4 regions of the Exiguobacterium sp. s80 genome follow, and region 3 is predicted to be linked to each of the others. Evidence: riboswitches for the same ligand, from Rfam matches in the RefSeq annotation. Region 3 holds a riboswitch; each other region holds the start of a gene.
The links. A riboswitch is a leader RNA that binds a small molecule or an ion and turns the genes downstream of it on or off. The one in region 3 is predicted to bind thiamine pyrophosphate.
Positions count from the first base shown of each region.

Region 1 (5,670 bases), on a different contig from region 3:
ACATCAAGACTTCAAATTTGAAGAAGATGGATGCCCGACGCGCATCGTCAATAGTGATACTACGTGTACGTACCGGAACAAAACAATTGAAGTCGCGAAGGACAAGGGATATACAGATCCTAGAATAATAGAGTTCGATACACTCGAATCCATTTTAAATGCTGTAGAGTCAGGAATGGGCATGAGTGTCGTACCGAAGCGGATTTTAGATAATCGAAAAACGATACAGGGAATCATCCAATCTGATTTATCTACGCCTGTTCGAATAGAATCTATAGTTAGCCTGAAAAGGAAACGTAGCAAAAGTCTGCAGAAGTTCATTCGCTTTATAAAATCATTATCTCTGAACGTATGAGACTAAGGTATGATCATGTAACATAGAGAACAATTTAAAATTGAAATTCAAAACTAAGCATAAGAAAGGTAAGTCTTCCTCAAAAGTGAAAGTGAAATAACAAAAAGTATGCGCCGGCGCATACTTTTTGTTATTTCACGTACCATATTAAACATAAAAAATTGATTTACCACGAGGAATAGCTGATGTTTAATTTAACCTTCGAAAAGAAACGAATAGTCATTAATATATCATTTATTCTTTAATTGACTGGAGTGAAGAGGTTAAAGATCATCATCACGATGTTCATAAAATATGATGAGAAAAGTTCAAGGACGGTACATATGAATCAAAAACCTTGAATGGATAAAGAGGTTTCACGTGAAACAAGATAATATTAACTCTAATACACATTTTTTAATGAGATGATTTGATCGTTTGAAGAACGAAGTGGATTGATGGAAGGTGAATGAAAGGGTCCTCCGATTAGCTACTTGAGACATAATTCATGAGTCTTTCAGAATTACCATAAATTATGTAATAAAAAAGTGTGCGCCGGCGCACACTTTTTGGAATGAATAAGACAACAAATTGATAGAGATAAAGAGGTAGAGATTTGATCTGAAACCTCTTCAATAGAGAACGTATGATTGATATCTTTTGTGGTTTTATTCATCGTATATCAATTTTAAATTGTGTACATAAATAAAGTTAAATTAGAATAAAAAGGCATTTGTGAAGTTCAAATACGAAGGAGAGTTTGTTACTGACGTCAGTTCCAATCACATGCATTTCCATCGTTATCGCGGTCTAAATCATGGGGATCAACTGCCGGACCACCGGCAGCTAGATAAAAATCTTGAGCGGCTTGGGCGCTGGAAAAATCACCACAGTCGCGATCTGCTCCAGAAGGATCGTATTCAAGATCAGTTGCTACTTCTGTATCTGTTTCATCAACGTATTCCTCATCAGATATACTCTCATCTTCATTTATCATTTCGCTGCTTGCTAAAGAGGCTTCGAGTTCGTCGATTTTCTCTTTTGCAGCACTGTGTTTCGCCTCTTCTTCTTTGAGTTTACTCTCTAAAGCAGTACGTTTGTCTGCTTCTTCCTTGTAGCTTTCAACGGTTTGCAAACGTAATTCTTTTTCTCGTTTTAACTCCTCTTTCAATTTTTTCGTTTCTTGTTGCTGCTCTTTTAGTTTAAGTTGCGTGTCCTTTAAAGATGTTTCTAACTCTTTTGACTCTATTTTTATTGATTCCAACATCTTTGTTTCCTTGGTAGAAGACCCGGCTTCAATTTTTCGTGGTTCATTTATTCGGTCTACCATATAGATAGAAATTGAAAAAGCAATGAATACACCTAGCCAAACGATAAAGGTTGGGTACTTCACTGGATTTCGAAGCCTTGGTTTAAAGTAAAAGTATAGACCAATTGCTGAGATGAATAAGCCAATGAGACTCCAAAAGGTGATAGTGAAGAGTAAAAGATAGACAATAGCAATCACGACGAGCAATAATACTTTTCGGATATTCATAAGTTCAGCTCCTTTAAGAATATTTGTAGTTTTATTGTACATATTTACAAGGGAAAATAGATTAGGAATTTATAGTTCTTTTCTAAAATAAAAGCTTGTAAAGCTCGAATACTAACTTGAATAAAGTATAAGCAATTACTGATCAAACATAGTTGATAGCTTTTAAGAGAATAAACTTACATCAATCTAAGTGACTTAAAAGTAATCAGAATAGGCTGTATTTCGCAGTCGATACACAAAGGACTGTCTATCAGGAAATTGTGAATGACTCGGTAGAGGAAAAAATGATTCATAACTTAGATAATGAGAAAGGCATCTAACTTATCAAAGAACTTAACTCTTACGTAATTGTGCAGAACTCCAATGCTTGTATGGGAAAGAAGATGAATCGTTGATTGAATTGGTACGTTTTTATTCAAAAAGTAGTAAAAACGTAAAATAGAGTGCGTATACTTTAAGACGAAAAAAATTAAATATAAACTGAAGAGAGAAGACGACATACTTACTACTTAATGGCCCTCATAAGATGATTACGCAAGATAAGCTTTATACATTGCAAACATAAATGATTCGGACTACTAGATCACGTAATTGATCAGAAATATCGAATCGCTCGTATATTAAGACATCATTAAAGAAAGAAAAAATGATAATTAATATTGCCTAGTATAAGATGTGACCGTAACAAAGTAATCCGAATTAGATAATAATCCTATTTTTACGCTCGATCTTTAAAGAAATACTATTAACGAATCGCTTTCATCATCATTGACAGGTGTTCACAAGACTACTAAAGTGAAGGTAACTTAAATAGAATCACTAGGGGTGTTATTAAACTGAGATGAGTAGCTACTCAAACCCTTTGAACCTGAACTAGGTCGTACTAGCGTAGGAAAGTGTAAACTCTGATGAACAAGCGGAGACGATGATGTCGCTCTTTGCTATGTGGTTATTTAGACGTGCGCAACTTTCCTTTTGGAGAGTTGCGTTTTTTGTTTACTACTTCGCTATTTAAGTTGCAAAAATGGATGAGGGAGTGGACAAGAATGAGCAGAACAGTATTAGTGACAGGAAGTAGCCGAGGACTTGGGGCGACGATTGCAAGGGTGTTAGTGAACAATGGATTTAAAGTGGTGATTAATTACTACAAAAGCAAAGAGGCGGCAGAAAAACTTGTGAGCGAACTAGGAGCAGAGAATGCACTTGCCTTGTATGCCGATGTTACGAAGCGGGAAGATGTTGAGAGCATGATGCAATCCGCAACAGCACATTACGGTCAAATCGATGTTGTCGTCAATAATGCATTAGTAGATTTTAAATTTGATCCGGTTGCTCAAAAATCGTTCATCGATTTAGAGTGGGAAGATTATCAAAAGCAACTGGATGGAACGCTAAAAGCTGCTTTTCACACCATCCAAAGTGTCCTACCACAATTTATGGAACGAAAGAGCGGTAGTATCATCAGCATTGGAACAAACCTCTATCAAAACCCCGTCGTTCCTTATCATGAATACACAACAGCAAAAGCAGGTTTAATTGGTTTCACACGCAACCTGGCCGCAGAACTAGGTCAATACGGTATAAACGTGAATGTCGTCTCCGGTGGGTTATTGAAAGTCACAGATGCGAGTGCTGTGACATCCGCTGAAGTATTTAATCTTATTGCTCAATCGACACCATTGAAAAAAGTGACGAGCCCAGAAGAAGTGGCTCAACTGGTTGCCTTTTTGGCATCAGAAGCAGCATCTGGGATTACCGGTCAAAACGTAACAGTCGATGGTGGGTTAACGATGAATTAAAGCGAGCGTTTTAAAAAATTCTCAGCTTGTAAGAGAAGGGATTCGTGAATAGAAGATGACGAATAGAAATCAGTTAAATATCGGCGTTTTGTTATATGGTTGTGGTCATCATCAAGCCGCATGGTTAATGCCTGATTCTGCGATTAAAGAGATCGGAGAGAGCCGCTATTATCAGCGTTTGTCTCAAATAGCGGAAGCTGGATGTTTAGATGCAGTATTTTTTGCGGATAATCAATCTTTTCCGGCTAATAATGCAACTGATTTACCTGCCTTTTGGTTGGATCCTTTAATTAATCTAACGGCTATTTCTCAAGTGACGGATCATATCGGATTAGTTTCTACGGTATCGAGCACGTTCTCCAATCCGTATACAGCAGCAAGGCAACTTCTAAGCCTAGATCACGTGACGAAGGGGAGGGTAGGCTGGAACTTAGTGACCTCGATGACGGATTGGGAAGCGTTAAACCACGGGATGGATGCACTTCCACCGAGGGAGGAACGGTATAACAAGGCGAACGAATTCGCAGCATTGATGGAGAAGCTATTTTTATCTTGGGATCAAGCGGCTTTTCTTGCGAATCGATCAGATAACCAATTGATTGATCCTGAACGTATACAAGTTATCGATCATTCTGAAGCCTATTTCAGCGTAAAAGGTCCTTTGTCTACGCCGCGTAGTCCCCAAGGAAAGCCAGTAGCGATGCAAGCGGGGGCTTCTGAAGAAGGGATTGCCCTTGCAGCCAAACATGCGGATGCCGTATATTCTGTGTCATGGAATTTTAGACAAGCCCATGCTTTTCGTGAAAAACTCCATAAGAAAATTACACAAACTGAATCACCAGATCGAAAGATTAAGATATACCCAGGCTTAGTAACGTATGTTGGTAAAACAAGAGAAGAGGCACTAGCCAAAAAAGCCGAACTAGATGAAAAATTACCGGTTGAAAATGCGTTGAAACAATTGAGTTTCTTTTTGCAGCAAGATTGCTCCACATGGGATCTCGAAGCAAAGATTCCGACCTTACCATCGATCGAGGAATTTTCCGGACCCATCGGACGCTACCGAACGATTCTAGAGATTATCGATGATACAGATCCGACGCTCAAAGAACTATTAGGCTATTTAGCAGCAGGAGGAGGACACCTGACATTGATTGGTACTCCGGAAGAAATTGTGGATCAGTTGGAATTTTGGTTTAACGAGGGAGTAGCAGATGGCTTCAACTTGATGCCGCCGTCACTACCGTCAAGTTTAGAAGATTTTGTAGACATGATCATTCCTGAATTACAAAAAAGAGGATTGTTTAAAGTGTCCTATCAAAGTACTACATTTAGAGAGCATCTAGGTTTAATCGATTAAATTAGATGAAAAGTTTAGTTAAATTCCGAAAAGATTTCGAAGAAAGCCTTGAAGATCAAATATGAATCGGCGTGACTTAAGATTTACGAACTTTAAGATTTAGATGAAAGGAACGATACAAATCTCAGTGTTGCAAAATCTCAAATGGGAAGCTCAGCATCCAGAGGATATTGAATTATATCGTGAAATCTCAGAGGCGCGATTATCGCGCTGTAAAAATATAATCACACTGATTTAAATGTTAAAAAGCGACATTTGTAATATGATAATCACAATTTTTAAAATTAAAATGCTATATTTTTCTTATACTAATTAAAGGGGGAGTTTTGTTTGGCTGGTACTTTTGACTCTTTGAATTCAATTTTTTACTTGTTAGTTTTTCTGGTTTTATTAAATGTAATCTTCTTGGTTATTCCATCTAAAATTTCGTCTTTTGTATACATATCATTTAATACAGTAGTCCTCGCCGTCATTTCAATCATGTTGTTTTTCAAAGCGGGTTCTTTAACTGATGATCTAAATAAAGATGGATCAAGCGTGCCATTTTATTTAACTATTATCATTGGAATTCTTGTTATTATTGCAATTCCATTAGGTCTTAAAAACAAAAAAGTGAAGAACTCTTAAGTTCTTCGCTCAG
Region 1 covers NZ_JACSMP010000010.1:36,359-42,028, forward strand. The annotation lists gene KNP94_RS14185 (LysR family transcriptional regulator) at 1-355, shown strand, start outside; gene KNP94_RS14190 (hypothetical protein) at 1,107-1,871, opposite strand; TPP riboswitch at 2,683-2,783, shown strand; gene KNP94_RS14195 (3-oxoacyl-ACP reductase) at 2,918-3,670, shown strand; gene KNP94_RS14200 (LLM class flavin-dependent oxidoreductase) at 3,726-5,030, shown strand; gene KNP94_RS14205 (hypothetical protein) at 5,361-5,657, shown strand; partial or broken gene KNP94_RS16005 (transposase) at 5,667-5,670, opposite strand, start outside.
Region 1: another riboswitch for thiamine pyrophosphate. It lies ahead of KNP94_RS14195 (3-oxoacyl-ACP reductase); the one in region 3 lies ahead of thiD (bifunctional hydroxymethylpyrimidine kinase/phosphomethylpyrimidine kinase).

Region 2 (5,670 bases), on a different contig from region 3:
GACGATTCCAATCCGGTCACGTGCCGCGGCTTCGAAATCGAGCGACGCGAACAACTTCCGGCCGGCGACGGAAAGCGTGACATCCTCAAGACGGTAAACGATTTGACTGAGTTGCCCTTGCGACGAAAAGCGGATGTCAGGCACCGCTTTTTCCAGGAGCGGCCGTTTGAGTCGCTCAATCCGTTCGAGTGCCCGTTCCATGGCTTTTGCTTTTCGGAACAGTTTTTCGCTTGGCGGAGAGGCTTCATTTGCCCACTGGCGCAAGCGCCGAATCGCATCCTTCATCTGTTTGATTTTCTTTTGTTGTTCCGTGTAGGCGTGGAATTGTTCGAGGAGCAGGCGTTCTTTCGCGACCGTGTACGCCGAATAATTTCCTGGGTAGATTGTCAGTTCACCATCTTCAAGTTCAGCGATCAAGTTGACACTTGCGTCAAGAAACACGCGATCATGCGAGACGATGATGACAGCGCCCGGATAACTGTTTAAAAATTGTTCGAGCCATTCGATTGCTGCGAGATCGAGGTGATTCGTCGGTTCGTCGAGAATCAACAAGTCTGGTTCCACCAGCAGCATCCGGCCGAGGCAGATTTTCGTTTGTTCGCCACCACTTAATTGAGAAAAGGGACGTGTCAGCAAGGCATCGAGGTGGAGTCCGTTAATCATGCGCTGGATTTTCGAGTCGAGCAGGTAACCGTCCTGTTGTTCGAATTGTTCGGTCACACGCGTATACGCATTTAGCACATCGTCCAGGTGGTCAGCACTTGCCATTTGTTGTTCAAGCTGATGCATCGTCGTCCGTAAGGCGACGATTTGGGCAAATGCGGTCCAGAGAACATCAAGGCCCGTCAATTCTTCTGCGAACTGTGGAATTTGAGCCAAATAACCGATGGAAAGTCCTTTTTTGAGATAAAGGGTTCCGCTGTCCGCTGTTTCGAGTTGCGCGATTAAACGCAGTAACGTGGTTTTTCCGGTTCCGTTTCGACCGATCAATCCGATGCGGTCAGCTTGTTTAAGATAGAGCGAGACATCGGTTAAGACGGATGCTCCCCCAAATTGTTTTGTCAGGTGTTGGATGTCGCAAATCATGATCAGTAACTTCCTTTCATGCGCATCAAAAAACGGAGAACGCAAATAGCGCTCTCCGTTTACCGTAAAAGGTGCGCTTTGCTTTATTTTTCAGATGGATGTTCCTAAGAAAAGGGCAGACTCGTCCTTTAGAACGCCATTTCATGAAAAATCGCGCGCAACAGATAAAGTTGTTCCATCAACCATTGCTTACACGCAGCAAAACCCATCTTTTACACCACCTTTTCGTTTCGATAAAGTTAGTTTACCATGTTTTGAACTGAAAATGAAATCGTTTTCAGTTACTTGAACAGTCCGGAAATCGAGTTAAAGAACTTACTTAAGCCGTCAAACAGTTTTGCAAAAAATCCTTTCGTTTCTTCGGAGGTCGCGAACGCGTGGATATCTTGCCCGGCACCCTTTAATCCGGTCTCGATTTGTCCCCAGTTCAAGTCAGCTTTCTCCATTTGACTGAACAATGACGTCAACCGCTCCATTTGGGCGTCCGACAACTGGATGTTGTTATTTTGAATGACTTGGATGATGACATTCTCGATATCGACTTTGGTTTCCGGCTTTTGTTTGGCGATCTCTGCTTTGATTTCATTCATCAGTTCGGCGACTTTGTCCGTCCCGACCGTTTTTCCGACATCGGAAGTGACCGATAACTCTTGTTGGGCTAAATCTTTTCGTTCATCCGTCAATTTAATGCCGGTCTCAGCCGACGTTTGATCGTATGCTTTCATGATCCCCGTCAAAGCAGAGGTCCCGGTGACTTTATAAGGGGAAGTGATTGTGATGTCGGCGTCCGTTACGCCTGCAGTGACGAGCGCGTTCAAGTACATGTCTTTTGTTACCCAGGTAATGTTTTCGGTCGCGACAGATAAACCGTCGCCTTTTTCAGCGAGTTCGATTTTTGCGGAAGAGTACATATTGCCGCCGAGTTGCGATTGGGGAACGTTTTTCCCTAAATATTTTTCTTCATCCGCTGCCGTGGCGATGACGGGCGTAATGCCTTCCGGCGCATTCAATCGGGCGAGTACCCAGGCTTTATCCTTTGCCCCGAGCGATTCACCAAGCGTGATGATTGTTTTATCGACGACTTGCTCTGCTGAAGCAGCAGTCGGTAGAAGTAAACTTGTCGCTAAAAGCGTCGTGGTCATGATTTTTGTTGCTTTATTCATAGTATAAATCCTCCGAGTATAGTAGGTAGTATCAGGTGCTAATTTCATTGTAAGTGACGTCTCCCAGAACGGAATCGGTCTTGAGGCGGAATGAACCGCCCACCTCGTGTCCCTAATCCTATACTACATTTCATTTAAAATCCTGATCATGTGACTGAAAAAATGATATAGTGAAGAGGAATTAAATAATGACCACTAGGGGAGTCGGTAGGCCGACTGAGACGACGAAGACGTTCGGACCCTTTGAACCTGATTAAGTTTGGACTTACGGAGGGAAGTGGCGTGAATATCTCTCTTGTTGTCTCTTCACGTCATGCCCTGTTCGTAGGGTGTGGCGTTTTTTGATTCAACAAAAGGGGGAATTAGGTTGAAATTCAGTCAAGAAATTCGGCAAGCCGCAAAAACATATTGGGACAGCAGTTTTTCCCATCCATTCGTCACAGGCATTGGTGACGGGACGTTACCGCTCGAAAAATTTCGACATTATGTCATGCAGGATGCGTATTACTTAAAACATTTCGCAAAAATTCAAGCCCGGGCCGCCTCAAAGGCAACGGATTTTGCGACGATCGCGGAACTCGCGGAACATGCGACATCGACCTATGCGGCTGAGCTATCACTCCATCAATCGTTTTTTGAACCGCTCGCTATTACGGAAGCGGATTTAGCAGCGTTCGAACCGGCACCGACTGCGTATGCCTATGTCTCACATATGCATCATGCGAGCGAGGGGACACTCGGGGAAACGATTGCAGCGATTTTACCGTGTTACTGGCTTTATTATGAAGTCGGACAACAACTGTTGACGAAGTCACCGGCGTCACCGATTTATCAACAGTGGATTGCAACATACAGCTCGGAATGGTTCGAACGGGTCGTCTTTGAACAGGTCGACCGGCTGGATGCTTTGGCGGCGCAAGCGACTGAAGCAGAACGGGAACGGATGAAACACCATTTCGTCAGAAGCTGTTATTACGAATTGATGTTTTGGGAAATGGGCTGGACGGAAGAAACGTTTGAACGTCTCTTTACACAAGTTACGCGTCAACCAAAAGTAACGAAACGATAAGTACAGCTTTAGCCGCTGTTGATCAGCGCGATCAGACGGCAGACTGCACAAAACCTGAGCAATTTTCAGCTTTCGTAAAGAAAGTCATGGCAATCGCTCAGGTTTTTTTGTTGGTGGATTACAGGCATGATGAAAATTCTGGTAAGGAAATCAGCTGTACCGTTCAATCAAATCGTTTAATTGTTGTTTGACGGCGTTTCGGTCCATCAAATCGTGGTTCGATAAGGATAGCTTCGTCATCGTCTCATCCGCACCCGCCATCTCACTGAAGAGCGAACCTAAGTCGTGGGCACGACGGTCGATTTGCAAGACGATGTCGATGCCGGTACGGTCTTGGAGCATGATGAGTTCGACTTCATCGAGTTTATGGGCGAAGTACGTATTGCGTGCCGAATACTCGAGTTCCTGGGCGATCGGTAAATCCTTCCGGTAACGCCCGGGAAGTTTTTCCGTGTCCGCTTTCTTGAGTCGGAAGCCAAGTTCTTCCATCGCTTCTAAGATAACGGATTGGAGGTCATTGGCTTGGACGATGATGGCGTCCCGGTCTGACGGATCGACCGCCTGGGCGATATCGAGACCCGTTTCAATCCATGATTTCGATTGACTGACCGAGAGCGGCGTATTGAATGGTACTTGAAGCGTAAACGGAATTTCGCGTTCGACACCTGCTTCAATCGTAAAGGCGGCTTCGTTTAGCGAAAAACGATCGAGTGTGAACGTCGTAAATGTCGTGCTGTCCCTGACTTCTTCTTTATATTGTGTATTAAACGCTAAATAAATCCGATCGATTTCTTGGTCGACATTGCCGCCTTTAATATGGACGGTTCCGTGAATCTGTCCGCCTGGCTCACAGCGTTCGCTGTCGAGTCGTGTATCGACTGTGGCGGCACCGATTCCGATTTGTGATAAAAGTTTTTTGAACATCGTTCGTTCCTCCTTTAATGATGAAGATACCTTACTTGTCGAATAGGGTGGAATTTGCTACAGTTTCGAAAGAACAATCAGAAAAGGACGGGACTACAGTGGAATTACACCAAGTAAAAGAATTACTCACTCAAAAGCTCGAGGCTGCTGCTCTCGTGCATGCAACGATTAGTGGTCCGCGCCAAAAGTCGAATGATCTTCGAAGAATCAAACTAAAACCGATTCTATTGAAAGATACGTATGCAATCCAGTTAGAGTTTCAATATGAACGGATAATTAAACACGAAAATTTGTCGGTTGATGAATTTTTAGAACGACTCGACGGATTGATGGAGGAATTCCGTCAATTTTTATTCCGTTTCGAGACGGAAGAAGTTCAGTTCCAGTTATCCAAAAAAATGAAAGTATCGTTAAAAACAACGCAACAGTCACCCCTGCAAGCAGAACTGTCGCATAACCGTAAAAAAAGTCATCTCCTTGAAGATGGTGTCGTCGTTCCGTTTTTAGTCCGACTCGGTGTCATGACGGAAGACGGACAAGTCAAACGGCAAAAGTACGATAAATTTAAACAAATCAATCGGTTCCTGGAGTTCGTCGAAGATAGTATTTCCGCGTTACCGACAGACCGAACGTTACGGATTCTTGATTTCGGTTGTGGAAAATCGTACTTGACGTTTGCCTTGTATCATTATTTAAGTGTCGTCAAAGGCTTCGACTTGAAAGTGACCGGACTTGATCTCAAAAAAGAAGTCATCGAAGAATGTACAGCGATTGCGCGCGATCTCGACTATACGAATCTCGAGTTTCGTGTCGGGGACGTCCATGATTATAACGAAGATACAGAGGTTGACTTAATGGTGACGCTTCATGCCTGTGACGTCGCAACGGATGTTGCACTTGCCCGCGCCGTTGATTGGAATGCGTCTGTCATCTTAAGTGTCCCGTGTTGTCAAAAAGAACTCAATCGTCAACTCGACTGTTCACCACTCGACGTCATGTTGCAACACGGGCTGATTCAAGAGAAGTTCGCTTCGCTTGCGACGGATTCGATCCGTGCCGAAATCTTGACGCTCGTCGGTTACGAGACACAATTGCTTGAATTCATTGATTTAGAGCATACACCAAAAAATGTCTTGATTCGTGCGTATAAAAATGACCGTCAGCCGTCGGAAGAAAAAATTGACCGTTACGTCGCCTTCCGTGATCTACTACATGCGAAACCATATTTGGCGCAAGAATTAAGCGGCAGACTTGGACAGATTTCATCTAAACTCGTACAATAAGGAAGAGAACGAATAAGGGAGGAATTAGACCGATGGATTTCCAAATGTATTTTGAAGACGTCGTCCAGACAGCACGTAAAGAAGCGGCAGCTGCTGGTTTTGAAGAATTAACGACAGCTGAAAGCGTCGATGACGCGATGAAGCG
Region 2 covers NZ_JACSMP010000001.1:285,203-290,872, forward strand. The annotation lists gene abc-f (ribosomal protection-like ABC-F family protein) at 1-1,086, opposite strand, end outside; gene KNP94_RS01470 (DUF1002 domain-containing protein) at 1,368-2,249, opposite strand; TPP riboswitch at 2,437-2,542, shown strand; gene tenA (thiaminase II) at 2,617-3,318, shown strand; gene KNP94_RS01480 (sporulation protein) at 3,469-4,242, opposite strand; gene KNP94_RS01485 (class I SAM-dependent methyltransferase) at 4,341-5,525, shown strand; gene KNP94_RS01490 (BrxA/BrxB family bacilliredoxin) at 5,558-5,670, shown strand, end outside.
Region 2: another riboswitch for thiamine pyrophosphate. It lies ahead of tenA (thiaminase II); the one in region 3 lies ahead of thiD (bifunctional hydroxymethylpyrimidine kinase/phosphomethylpyrimidine kinase).

Region 3 (5,670 bases):
CGATCGTTTACGTGTCATGCAAGAAAATGATGGTAATTCGATTAAATGGGAAGAAGTCATCTTTGGTTCGAAAGATGTCGGAGATCTCGTCAGCCGTGTGCTAGCGGGGAAATCCATCTCACAACAAGATGATAAGATGATTACGGATTACCAGAACACGCAAAAGAAATTAGCGAATGCCCAAGCAGAACTTAAAGATAAAAAAGCAAAGCTTGTGACAGAGAAAAAAGAATTAAAGCGTCAACAGGCAGAGCTCGAACAACAAATCAGTGAACGAAACAAACGCATTAAAGAACTTAAGAAGCAAAAAAAGAAATTTGAGACACAGTTGATGGACGCGAAAGAAGTTCAACAAATCTTGATTGCGCAAGAAAAAGCAATCGCGGCAGAAAAAGCGGCACGTGAACGTGAAGCACGGATTGAAAAAGAGCGCAAAGCACAAGAAGCACGAGAAGCAAAAGCCCGTGCTGAAGCTCAAGCAGCACAAGCAGCAGCCGATCAGGCAGCGGCAGAAAAGGCAGCAGTTGAGCAAGCTGCAGCAGAAAAAGCGGCAGCCGAGCAAGCTGCAAAACAAGCAGCGCGTCAAAAAGCAACAACGAATTCAACAAAACAATCAACGCCGACACCAGCGCCTGTAACACCAAAACCAGCACCAGTAGCACCGAATCCAGCTCCGGCTCCAGCTGCATCTTCAGCATTGTTCATTCATCCGACAAGTGGTGCGACTACACAAGGATACGGCTCAGCAAGTGGTGAAAATGGGTATGGATTCCATAATGGAATCGACTTTGGTGCACCGGTTGGAACACCAATTGTCGCAGCAGCAACAGGAACTGTCATTACGGCTTCTAGTAGTGGTCCTTACGGAAATCACATCATGATTGCTCACCAATTGAACGGAAAAACGTATACGACGGTTTACGCGCACATGAGTTCATTGAATGCGCGTGCAGGACAACGTGTCAGCCAGGGACAACAAATCGGTGCACTTGGTAGCACGGGTAACTCGACTGGACCACACCTACACTTCGAAATTCATGTCGGTGGGTATATCTACAGCGGAACAGGCCCTGCAAATAGTGTTAATCCTATGTCAATGTTATAAAATCGTAAAAGAACCTCTACATTGTAGAGGTTCTTTTTTATACAGTTTGAATAATTAGTTGTTATATTACAAAATAACGTTTTCATTTGAAATGTAAATGAAATTTTTCTGAAACTATTACGGTGCTATAATCAATTTCAGATAGTTTCACTACGGAACAGGACTTCAAAAATCGAATTCATACATAAGCGAGGAACTCACATATGCTAAAAAAGTTATTTTCTACCGTACTATTAGGGACGTTATTATTGACGAACACCCCAATCACTCAAGCGGCTACAATCAAAGAAAAGAAAGCAGATAATGCAGCTGAACAACGTAAACTAGAAAAATCAATCAAAAAACAAGAATCTAAAATTTCAAAAGAGCAACGTCAAATCAATGCGATTGATGCAGCAATCAATGAAAATATTTTTCGTGTCTCAGAAAAAAATAAACAGATTCGTCAGTTGAATGAACGAATTGAAGAGCTTGAGGCAGACATTATCCATTATGAAGAAATGTTAAAACGCCAGGAAGAGCTGTTAGGAGACCGCCTTCGTGTGCTTCAAGAAAATGATGGGAATTCGATTAAATGGGAAGAAGTCATTTTTGGTTCGAAAGATCTTGGCGATCTCTTTAGTCGTGTGATGGCAGGGAAAAAAATTGCTGAACAAGATGACAAGATGATTTCTGCTTACCTTGAAACGCAAAAAAAATTAGCTGATGCTAAAGCGACGCTTGTGGATAAAAAGGAAGAGCGAGTGAAAGAAAAAGAAGCCCTTTTGGTTCAAAAAAAGGAACTCAACCAGCAAATGAAAGCACGTAGTGCAACCTTAAAAAAATTACGTCAAGGTAAAACAAAATTTACGACAAAACTTCTGAATGCGAAAGAACTTCAAGCGACATTAGAAGCGCAAGAACGTGCGATTGCGGCAGCAAAGGCAGCAGCAAAGGCAGCAGCTAAAGCAGCAGCGGAAAAGGCAGCAGCTGAAAAAGCGGCAGCGGAAAAGGCGGCGGAGGCGGCGGAAAAAAATAACGCCGGGACGTCTAAGAAGGTCGTAAGTGCTACGCCAGTCGCTAGTGTTCCGAGTGGTTCGGCGCAGTTCGTTCGCCCTGCGTCAGGAAGTGTTTCACAAGGATTCGGACCAGCGAGTGGTGCGAATGGGTATACTTTCCATAATGGTGTCGACTTTAGAGGGTCAGTCGGATCATCAATCGTCGCAGCAGCTTCAGGAACGGTCATCACAGCAGGAAGCGGTGGACCGTACGGAAATCACGTGATGATTTCACATTTCTTGAATGGGAAAGTGTATACAACAGTTTACGCGCATATGAATTCATTATCAGTTCATGCTGGACAAACGGTCTCGCAAGGGCAACAAATCGGTACGCTCGGAAATACGGGAAACTCGACGGGCGCACATCTTCATTTTGAATTGCATATTGGTGGTTACCAATACAGTGCGACAGGACCAGCTAACACAGTTAATCCATTAGCATACTTATAAAAACGAGCTTCGGCTCGTTTTTTTTATGGCGCTATGCTACAGTGAAAGAGAAATTTAAATCATGAGCAACTAGGGGAGCTGGAGGAATCTGGCTGAGAGGAAAACCATTCTGTTTTCGACCCTATCACCTGATCTGGATAATACCAGCGTAGGAAAGTTGAGATTGAAGACATGAATAAGTGACCACACTCGTTGGTTTTTCATGGCGTCGTCTGCTTTTTTACAGCGGACGGCGCTTTTTTTCGTTCCGCTTTCTCCTTGTGCTCTCATAGAAAGTGAGGTCTATCGATGAAACATGTACTGACGATTGCTGGATCAGACTCTAGTGGTGGAGCTGGAATTCAAGCCGACTTAAAAACTTTTTCTGCTCTTGGGGTTTACGGTATGAGTGTAATTACTGCTATCACAGCGCAAAATACGTTAGGCGTACAAGCAGTTGAAGATGTATCACCAACGCTTGTCGAAGCCCAGTTGAACTCGATTTTTAGCGATATTCGTGTAGATGCCGTTAAAATTGGGATGGTCTCGAATGAAAAAACGATTCAAGTCATTGCCAAATGTTTGAAACATTATCAGGGACCAGTCGTCTTAGACCCCGTGATGGTCGCAAAAGGGGGGCATGCGCTGTTAAGGAAATATGCTGAACAAGCATTAATGGAGCATTTGATGCCGCTTGCAACCTTGACGACCCCGAATATTCCGGAAATGGAACGCATGTTAGGGCAAGCGATTTCGACAATTGATGAAATGAAGCTGGCGACGACGGAATTCGCACAAAAACGAGACATCGCTATCCTGTTAAAAGGCGGTCATCTTGAAAGTACGGATGCCTCGGATATTTTATACACGGAAGGGATGCATCATCTGTTTCAGGAGGCACGATTAAAACGCCAGCATACACATGGTACTGGATGTACATTGTCTTCCGCGATTGCGGCACGTCTTGCGCTGGGAGATTCCCTGAAGGATAGCGTGATTTATGCTAAACGGTACGTAACTGAAGCAATCCGGCATGGATTTGCCTTAGGGAACGGAATCGGACCGACACATCACTTTTATGACATTTGGAGGGAAACGGATGCTTACAACCATTCATGATAAAAAACCATTAATTCATCATTTAACGAATGCGGTCACGATTAATGAGTGTGCCAATATGACCCTTGCGCTCGGGGGTTCACCTGTCATGGCGGAAGATATCCTAGAAGTCGAGGAAATGGTTGGACATGCAGATGCTGTCGTTATCAATATCGGGACATTGAACGCAGCTTCACGAGCGTCGCAATTGTTGGCAGGTCAAACGGCTAACCGATTGAAGAAACCGATTATTTTAGATCCAGTCGGAATGGGGGCGACGACACTTCGGACACAATTCACGAAAGAGTTACTCGAAGCAATTCATTTTACGGTCATTAAGGGGAACGTCTCTGAAATCAAGACGCTCATCGGTCAAGTCGGACGTTCAAAAGGAGTCGATGTCGCTTCCGGAGAGACATTAGATTTTCAAGTCGTCCATGAGTTTGCTGGACGGCTCGGGACGACTCTCGTCGTAACGGGACCGGTTGATTTCATTACAGACGGCAAGCGACAAGTAAAACTAACCGTAGGAACGCCACGACTCGGACACATTACAGGGACAGGTTGCATGACGGCATCGCTCATCGGAACCCTACTTGGAGCAGGGTATGATGCATTCGAAGCAGCGACCTATGGGACGTATTTAATGGGAAAAGCGGGTGAAGTCGCAGATGAAGCAGCGGGACTTGGTGATTTCCGGATGGGGTTGTTCAACGCAATCAGCTTAACTACAGAAGAAAGTTTGAAAGGGGTATTGACCAGTGGAGAATGATTACACGGTTTATGCGGTAACAGATCGGCGCTTTCACCCGGACGTTGCCTTGATTGATGCGGTCGAAGCAGCAATAAAAGGTGGCGCGACGATGGTCCAGCTTCGTGAAAAACAGGCGCAAGGGAAAGAATTTCTCGAACAAGCGAGTGACTTGAAGAAAATGATGTCTCGTTACGGCGTCCCACTCATCATCAATGACCGGATTGATATCGCACAAATCGTCGGTGCAGGTCTGCATATCGGGCAAGAGGACATCCCTTTGAAGGAAGCACGTAAGCTGTTACCGGAAGCCACGATTGGGGTTTCTGTTTCAACCGTTGAACAGGCAATCGAAGCAGAGCAAGACGGGGCAACTTATCTTGGCGTAGGGTCGCTCTATCCAACGGCGACAAAAGACGATGCGAGTCAGATGACAAACGAAACACTCCAAGCGATTCGCCGGGCTGTTTCCCTTCCTCTCGTCGGGATTGGTGGAATCACACATCATGTGGTGCCCGACTTATTCGAGATGCTTGAAGGATATGCCGTCGTCTCTGCCTTATTCGCAGCACCAGATATTGAACGTGCGGCACGAGAGTTCAAAGAGGCGGTTCAGACTGCGCGTCAAATAGTATCAGACCGGGTATAATCACTGAAGAGGTGATGTACGTGAAATGGCAAGTCATTCGCTTTCGGGGAGGCTGGATTCGGTATCGAATCGAACCACAAATCATTCGAATCGACAACCGTGGAAAGTATCATTTAGGTTGGAAATTGTTTCCCTATCCGAATCGTTATGCATTTGAATTGGCGGTTTTGTTAAAAAACAAACACCAACAACGATATAAACGGCCGCTGTTGATTAAAACGGCATCCATCGCTACGGAAATCTGGGGCCATACACACCTCGATTTATTTTATCGAGTGATGTTACAAGTACCGTTACCACGCTTCCTATCGAATCGATATAAGGAGCGATTGCGAAATACAAGTATCATCGATATCGGTGTACGGGCTGTCGATACTAATCGAATCGTTTGGGATATCGGGAATCGATTAGGGGGATGGGCAGTTTTTCGTACAATCCAAAAAAAACATCGGAAATGAATCTTCACCTCGCGAATCATCGTAGTCATCTTACTTGCATTTGTTGTTTTAGGATGGTGCAATAGTTTGGAGGAGAGGTGAAGACAGTGGAGGCACCACGCTGTGAGACGATTGCGATCGATAAAAAACGTGCGACTGAA
Region 3 covers NZ_JACSMP010000005.1:116,398-122,067, reverse strand. The annotation lists gene KNP94_RS10840 (murein hydrolase activator EnvC family protein) at 1-1,105, shown strand, start outside; gene KNP94_RS10835 (murein hydrolase activator EnvC family protein) at 1,309-2,595, shown strand; TPP riboswitch at 2,657-2,767, shown strand; gene thiD (bifunctional hydroxymethylpyrimidine kinase/phosphomethylpyrimidine kinase) at 2,884-3,693, shown strand; gene thiM (hydroxyethylthiazole kinase) at 3,674-4,444, shown strand; gene thiE (thiamine phosphate synthase) at 4,434-5,072, shown strand; gene KNP94_RS10815 (hypothetical protein) at 5,087-5,530, shown strand; gene KNP94_RS10810 (ArsR/SmtB family transcription factor) at 5,617-5,670, shown strand, end outside.

Region 4 (5,670 bases), on a different contig from region 3:
GAATAACGATCCGTCATCGACTCATCCCTGTCTCGGGACTGCTCGCCGTCGCGTACCGTTTCTTTTCGATCCGTCCCGCTTCAAAGCCAAGTCGTCCCGCTTCGACGGCAAGCTTCATCGCTCGCGCCATCTTGACCGGGTCTTTCGCATGGGCGACGGCCGAATTAAGTAAGACGGCGTCTGCGCCGAGTTCCATTGCGTAGGCGACATCGGTCGGTGAACCGATTCCTGCGTCGACGATGACCGGGACCGTCATCTGTTCGATGATGAAGCTTAAGGCCAGTGGATTAAGGATTCCTTGTCCGGATCCGATTGGGGACGCGGCAGGCATGATGGCGTGACACCCGAGTTCTTCCAGTCTTCGTGCCAACAACAGATCGTCTGACGTATACGGTAAGACGGTGAATCCTTCTTTTAATAATTCTTCCGATGCCCGCAACGTTTCGATTGGGTCCGGTAACAGCGTTTTATCACAGCCGATGACTTCAACTTTGACCATGTCGCACAGTCCGGACGCGCGGGCAAGTTTTGCCAGCCGAACCGCTTCTTCCGCTGTCTTCGCCCCCGCCGTGTTCGGTAATAAATGATACTGACTCAAATCAAGCGCCTCTAAAAAGTTCGGTTGACTCGCTTCAAAGATATCCATCCGGCGAACGGAAAAGGTCAGGATGTCTGCTCCTGATGCCTCGACTGCTTGCTGCTGTGTCGTCACGTCGGGGTATTTGCCCGTTCCGAGTAATAACCGCGACTGAAATGTCGTTTGACCAATCGTTAACATGATTAACCGCCTCCTACGAAGTGAACGATTTCAAAAGAATCGCCTGTTTGAATGGGTGTGTTTTGGTATGCTGTCCGCTCGACAATCTGTCGATTCTGTTCGATGATGACCATTTTTTCCGTCAAATTGAGATGATGAATCAATCCGTCGATTGTCGAAATCGATCCGTCAAGCGTATACGGTTGACCATTAATGGTGAGTTGCATTCGTGTTCCTCCTCGATTCATGTAATGAAAACGGACGAAGCTCATATTTCGGCGTGATTCCAGTTACCTCGTCTGCCAGGACGGACGCCGTGATCGGGGCGAGTAATATCCCGTGCCGATGATGCCCGGTCGCGACGAATAGGTGCCCGACTCCCGGGACCTGCCCGAGATAAGGCAATCCGTCCGCTGTTTGTGGACGAATCCCGGACCAGATGTCCACGATTTCCGCTTCTCTGATTGCCGGGAACAGTCGCACCGCCGCCTGCAGGAGATGTTCAATCCCGCTGACGCTGACCCCTGTCGTCTCGTCACCGATCCGTTCCGTCGCCCCGATGATGATCCGTCCGTCAAACTTCGGGACGAGGTACACGTCGTCGCTAAACAACGTCTCGGTCAAGACATGCCCCGGAAGCCGGACGGCGAGGCATTCGCCTTTGACCGGTACCGTCGCGATCTCGACACCACTCGTCGCGAGTAACGCTTCTGATCCCCGACCGCTTGCGACCACGACGTTCCCGGCTTCGCGCTTACCGTTACTTGTCGCAACGCCGACGACGGTCGCCCCTGCCCGGAGCAGTCCCGTGACCATTGTCTGTTCTTCAATCACACCTCCGCGGGCTTTAATCGCCTGACGGAGCGAACGCGTCAACTGGACGGGATCGATTTGACCGACTGAAGCGAACCGGATGTCCCCGTCTGCACGGATCAGTCGAAACGGGTTTTCTTTATAGCCACTATCAATGCCGGTCTCATTAAACAGCTCACGGACGAGGTCGGGATAAAGCTGTCGACTCGTTGCTGCCAGTTGATGTAAGGCAGGAATCAGTTCATGATCCGTCGCAAGCATGCCGGCTGCTGCCCGCGTCGCTCCTTCACTGGAACGATTTTGCTCAAGCACGCGTACCGGTTGTCCTCGTTTGAGCAATTCGTAGGCGAGTGTCAAACCGATTACGCCTGCGCCGACGATTAACGTCTCTGTTGCTTTCATTGATCAAGCACCTCGCGATACGACCGGACTGCTTCGACCGGGTTTGCCTGACCGAGAATCCCTGACATCACAGCGATGCCAGCAACGCCGGTCGCAAGGACACCCGCGACCTTCTCCGGCTGAATCCCGCCAATCGCGATGACGGGGACTTTTGAAAACGTGACGATTTGCGCGAGTGCCGCTAGTCCGCGCGGGGCGACGTCCTGTTTTGACGCCGTCGCAAAGACATGACCATACATGACGAAGTCGCTGCCCGTCTCAAGCGCTTCCGTCAAGGAGTGGATTGATCGGCCGATCTGTAGCTCGCTGAATTGACGCCGCACGACAGCGACGGGAATACTGCGTGATGTCAACTGGACACTTGCCTTCGTCACGAGGGCGACATCGAGCCGGTCATGGACGATTAGTTTTTCACGTGGAACACCGGCGCATACTAGCGCCTCGATCAATTGGACGAGTCGGTCCGCCGACCAACCCGGTTCTCGGATATGAATCATGTCGGCATAAGGCACAACAGCCGGCAAGACTTCTAGTAGATGTGTCAGCTCTTTTGTCCCGGTCGTCACAATATGTAACTTCGGACGCATACCTTCTCCTCCTTGCTACACAAAAAGGACCACCCCATGAACATGATGGAGTGGTCCGAAAAATGTCCAGGTAAGACCTGAGACAGGATGATAATCAGAAGCCACTTCCCTCCGCTAGTACGAACTAGATCAGGTTCAAAGGGTCCGGATATTTCCGTCTCAGTCTGCTGCGAGACTCCCCTAGTGTAGAACTATTTAGTGTTGGTTGGTTCATTCGTAGTCTACCATGACCGCTCGCTTGATTTCTAGTCTGACTTGTCAGTTCAGCCAATCCGTGACCGTTTTGACCTGTTCCGTCAATTGTTCACGCGTTGGAATCAGCTTCGTGTCTGCTAAATCATACGTTTGTTTCAGACGTAAGACACGTGTCACTTTCGCGTCGAGGTCAGCCCGTGATAGTGACTTGTCCTTGATCCCCTGCATAATTGCCGCATGAACATCCGTGTAAGCACCGGCTTGCGAGAACATCGCCATGTCGGCACCACGTTCGAGGGCGAGACGCGAAGCTTGGGCGAGACCATATTGTTTCGTGATCGCACCCATTACGAGGTCGTCCGTCACGATGACGCCATCGAACTTCAACTCTTCACGCAACAGTTGTTGCATGACCGGCTCTGATAACGACGACGGATTGTCTGGGTCGAGCGCCGGGAATAAAATGTGTGCGACCATCACCATTTCCGCTCCGGCATCGATTGCCGCTTTGAACGGGACGAGTTCCAGTTGCTCGAGTTGCGCTTTCGTCTTCGTCACGGTCGGTAAGCCGACATGCGAATCGACGGTCGTATCGCCGTGTCCGGGAAAATGTTTGACGACCGGCACGACGTCTTCCGACTTGATTCCCTGCATTAACGGGACACCGAGCCGGGCGACGTCATCCGGCTCAGCACTGAGTGCCCGGTCACCGATGATCGGGTTCGCCGGGTTACTGTTGACATCAAGAACCGGGGCGAAATCCATATTAAATCCATAAAACCGTGACATCGCACCAAGCGCCTGTCCGGTCTTTTGCATCAATGCCGGATCGTTTTTCTGACCGAGCGTCAGACTCGGAGGTAAATGAAACGTTTGATCCGGGACACGACTGACACGTCCTCCTTCTTCATCGAAGCCGAGGAACGCGAGCGCCTCGTCGTCTTGTGCGTCCTTGATTGCTGCCGTCAAGGTTTTCAGCTGGGCGTCTGACGTGATATTGCCTCCGAGTAACAGGACACCGCCTATCGCGTGATCGTTTAACAGACTTCGGTCCGCGTCCGATAACGTCGTCCCACTGATCCCGATATACAGCAATTGATCGACCTTTTCAGCAGTCGAGAGTTTGGCGAGCTGACGTTTGATGTCTTGCTCCGCCTGGTCGGCAGCCGTCGGTTCGTCAGCGACCGGCTGTTGCTGACTCGTCTTCGGTTCCGGTTTCGTCTTCGGTTCTGTTGCTGGTTCACTCGCGCATGCCGTCAAAAAGCAAGCCGTTAAAAGCAGGTAAATCGGTTTCAAAGCGGTTCCTCGTTTCGGACGCCATTGATTGAATAATAGACTTCAATTTCAGCATTCAGTGATTTCGAGACAGAACAGTATTTATCTTTTGATAACGACACGGCCCGGCGGACTTTATCATCCGGTAAGTCGCCTTCGAGACGATAATGAATCGAAATCGTCGTAAAGCGGCGCGGGTGTTCCGTCGCCCGTTCTCCCTCAATGTCCATCTCAAACGAGGTTAACGGTAAACGCATTTTTTCTAAAATGGAGACGATGTCCATTCCCGTACAGCCGGCGACGGCGTGTAACAACAATTCAGTTGGTCGTGGTGCTCCGTTCTCCCCGTTATTTTCAGGTGCTGCATCCATTGCCAGTTGGTGTCCGGACTCCGTCACTCCACTAAAGCCCATCTTGTGATTCCATGTAATCGTCGCTTGCATTTTTCTCACTACCTTTCGATTTTTAGTTCGGTTCGCTTCGCTCTCCTTCATTATAGCGTAGTCTCACCTGAAGAAAATTGACATGCTATTCAAAATAATTCTTCTTTTCCGTTTCCATCCGATTCCCGTTCACCTGACACACGAATCATGCTATTCTGAAAAACGATAGTTTCGCGCTGCTTAGCGCTAGAATTGAGGAATTGATATGTCATCTACTACCCGTTTAAGTAAAACGGACTGGCTTTTAATCGCCACCCTCTCCTTACTGACGTTCGTCTTAGGCACAAGCGAATTCGTCATTGTCGGGATTTTATCAGAAATCGCTTCGGCCCTCGGAATTACGATTGCGAAAGCCGGCACACTCGTCTCCGCCTTTGCGATTGCCTTCGCGATCGGGACACCGTTCACGATGTCGATCACGGGACGCTTCGAACGTCGCAAATTGATGCTCAGCCTGATCTTTGTTTGGGTCGTCTTGAACTTTTGCAGCAGCATCGCCGACACCTACTCGCTACTGCTCGCAACACGGATCGTCACGGCCGTCCTGACCGGTGTCTTGATTTCGCTTGCGATGGTCGTCGCGAGTGACAGTGTCCCGGTCGCGAAACGCGGTGTCGCTGTGTCGTTCATCTTCGGCGGCTTCACGCTCGCGAACGTCTTCGGCGTCCCGATCGGCACGTTCATCGGGCAACATGCCGGTTTTGAAGCGACGTTTTGGCTGACGACAGCCCTCGGACTGATTGCTTTTTTCGCCGTTTTCAAAGTCGTCCCGCGGCAACAGGCGACGGCGTCAAGTTCCGTTAAGGATCAACTGTGCCTGCTCGCGAACCCACGTATCATGATTGCCTTCTTCATCCCGTCGTTCGGATTTGGTGCGACCTATGTCGTCTACACGTACCTCGTGCCGATTCTCGAACTTGAACTCGAGCTGCCGCGGGCCTGGATCAGTCCAATCCTCCTCGCGTACGGCGTCGTCTCGATTTTCAGTAACATTCTGGCCGGGAAAATCGCCAGTCATAATCCGATCGGTCGGTTACGGTTTGTGTTCGTCGTGCAAGCGTTCGTCTTGGCGGCCTTATATGTCACGACGTCATCCGTCACGCTCGGACTGATCAATATCGCTTTGATGTCACTGATGTCGATTTTATTGACGACATCGACACAAATCTATCTGATTGACTTGGCGGAAAAGTTCAAC
Region 4 covers NZ_JACSMP010000001.1:531,745-537,414, reverse strand. The annotation lists gene KNP94_RS02735 (ThiF family adenylyltransferase) at 1-17, opposite strand, end outside; gene KNP94_RS02730 (thiazole synthase) at 14-778, opposite strand; gene thiS (sulfur carrier protein ThiS) at 781-984, opposite strand; gene KNP94_RS02720 (NAD(P)/FAD-dependent oxidoreductase) at 968-1,972, opposite strand; gene KNP94_RS02715 (thiamine phosphate synthase) at 1,969-2,559, opposite strand; TPP riboswitch at 2,649-2,751, opposite strand; gene nagZ (beta-N-acetylhexosaminidase) at 2,818-4,050, opposite strand; gene KNP94_RS02705 (OsmC family protein) at 4,047-4,472, opposite strand; gene KNP94_RS02700 (MFS transporter) at 4,678-5,670, shown strand, end outside.
Region 4: another riboswitch for thiamine pyrophosphate. It lies ahead of KNP94_RS02715 (thiamine phosphate synthase); the one in region 3 lies ahead of thiD (bifunctional hydroxymethylpyrimidine kinase/phosphomethylpyrimidine kinase).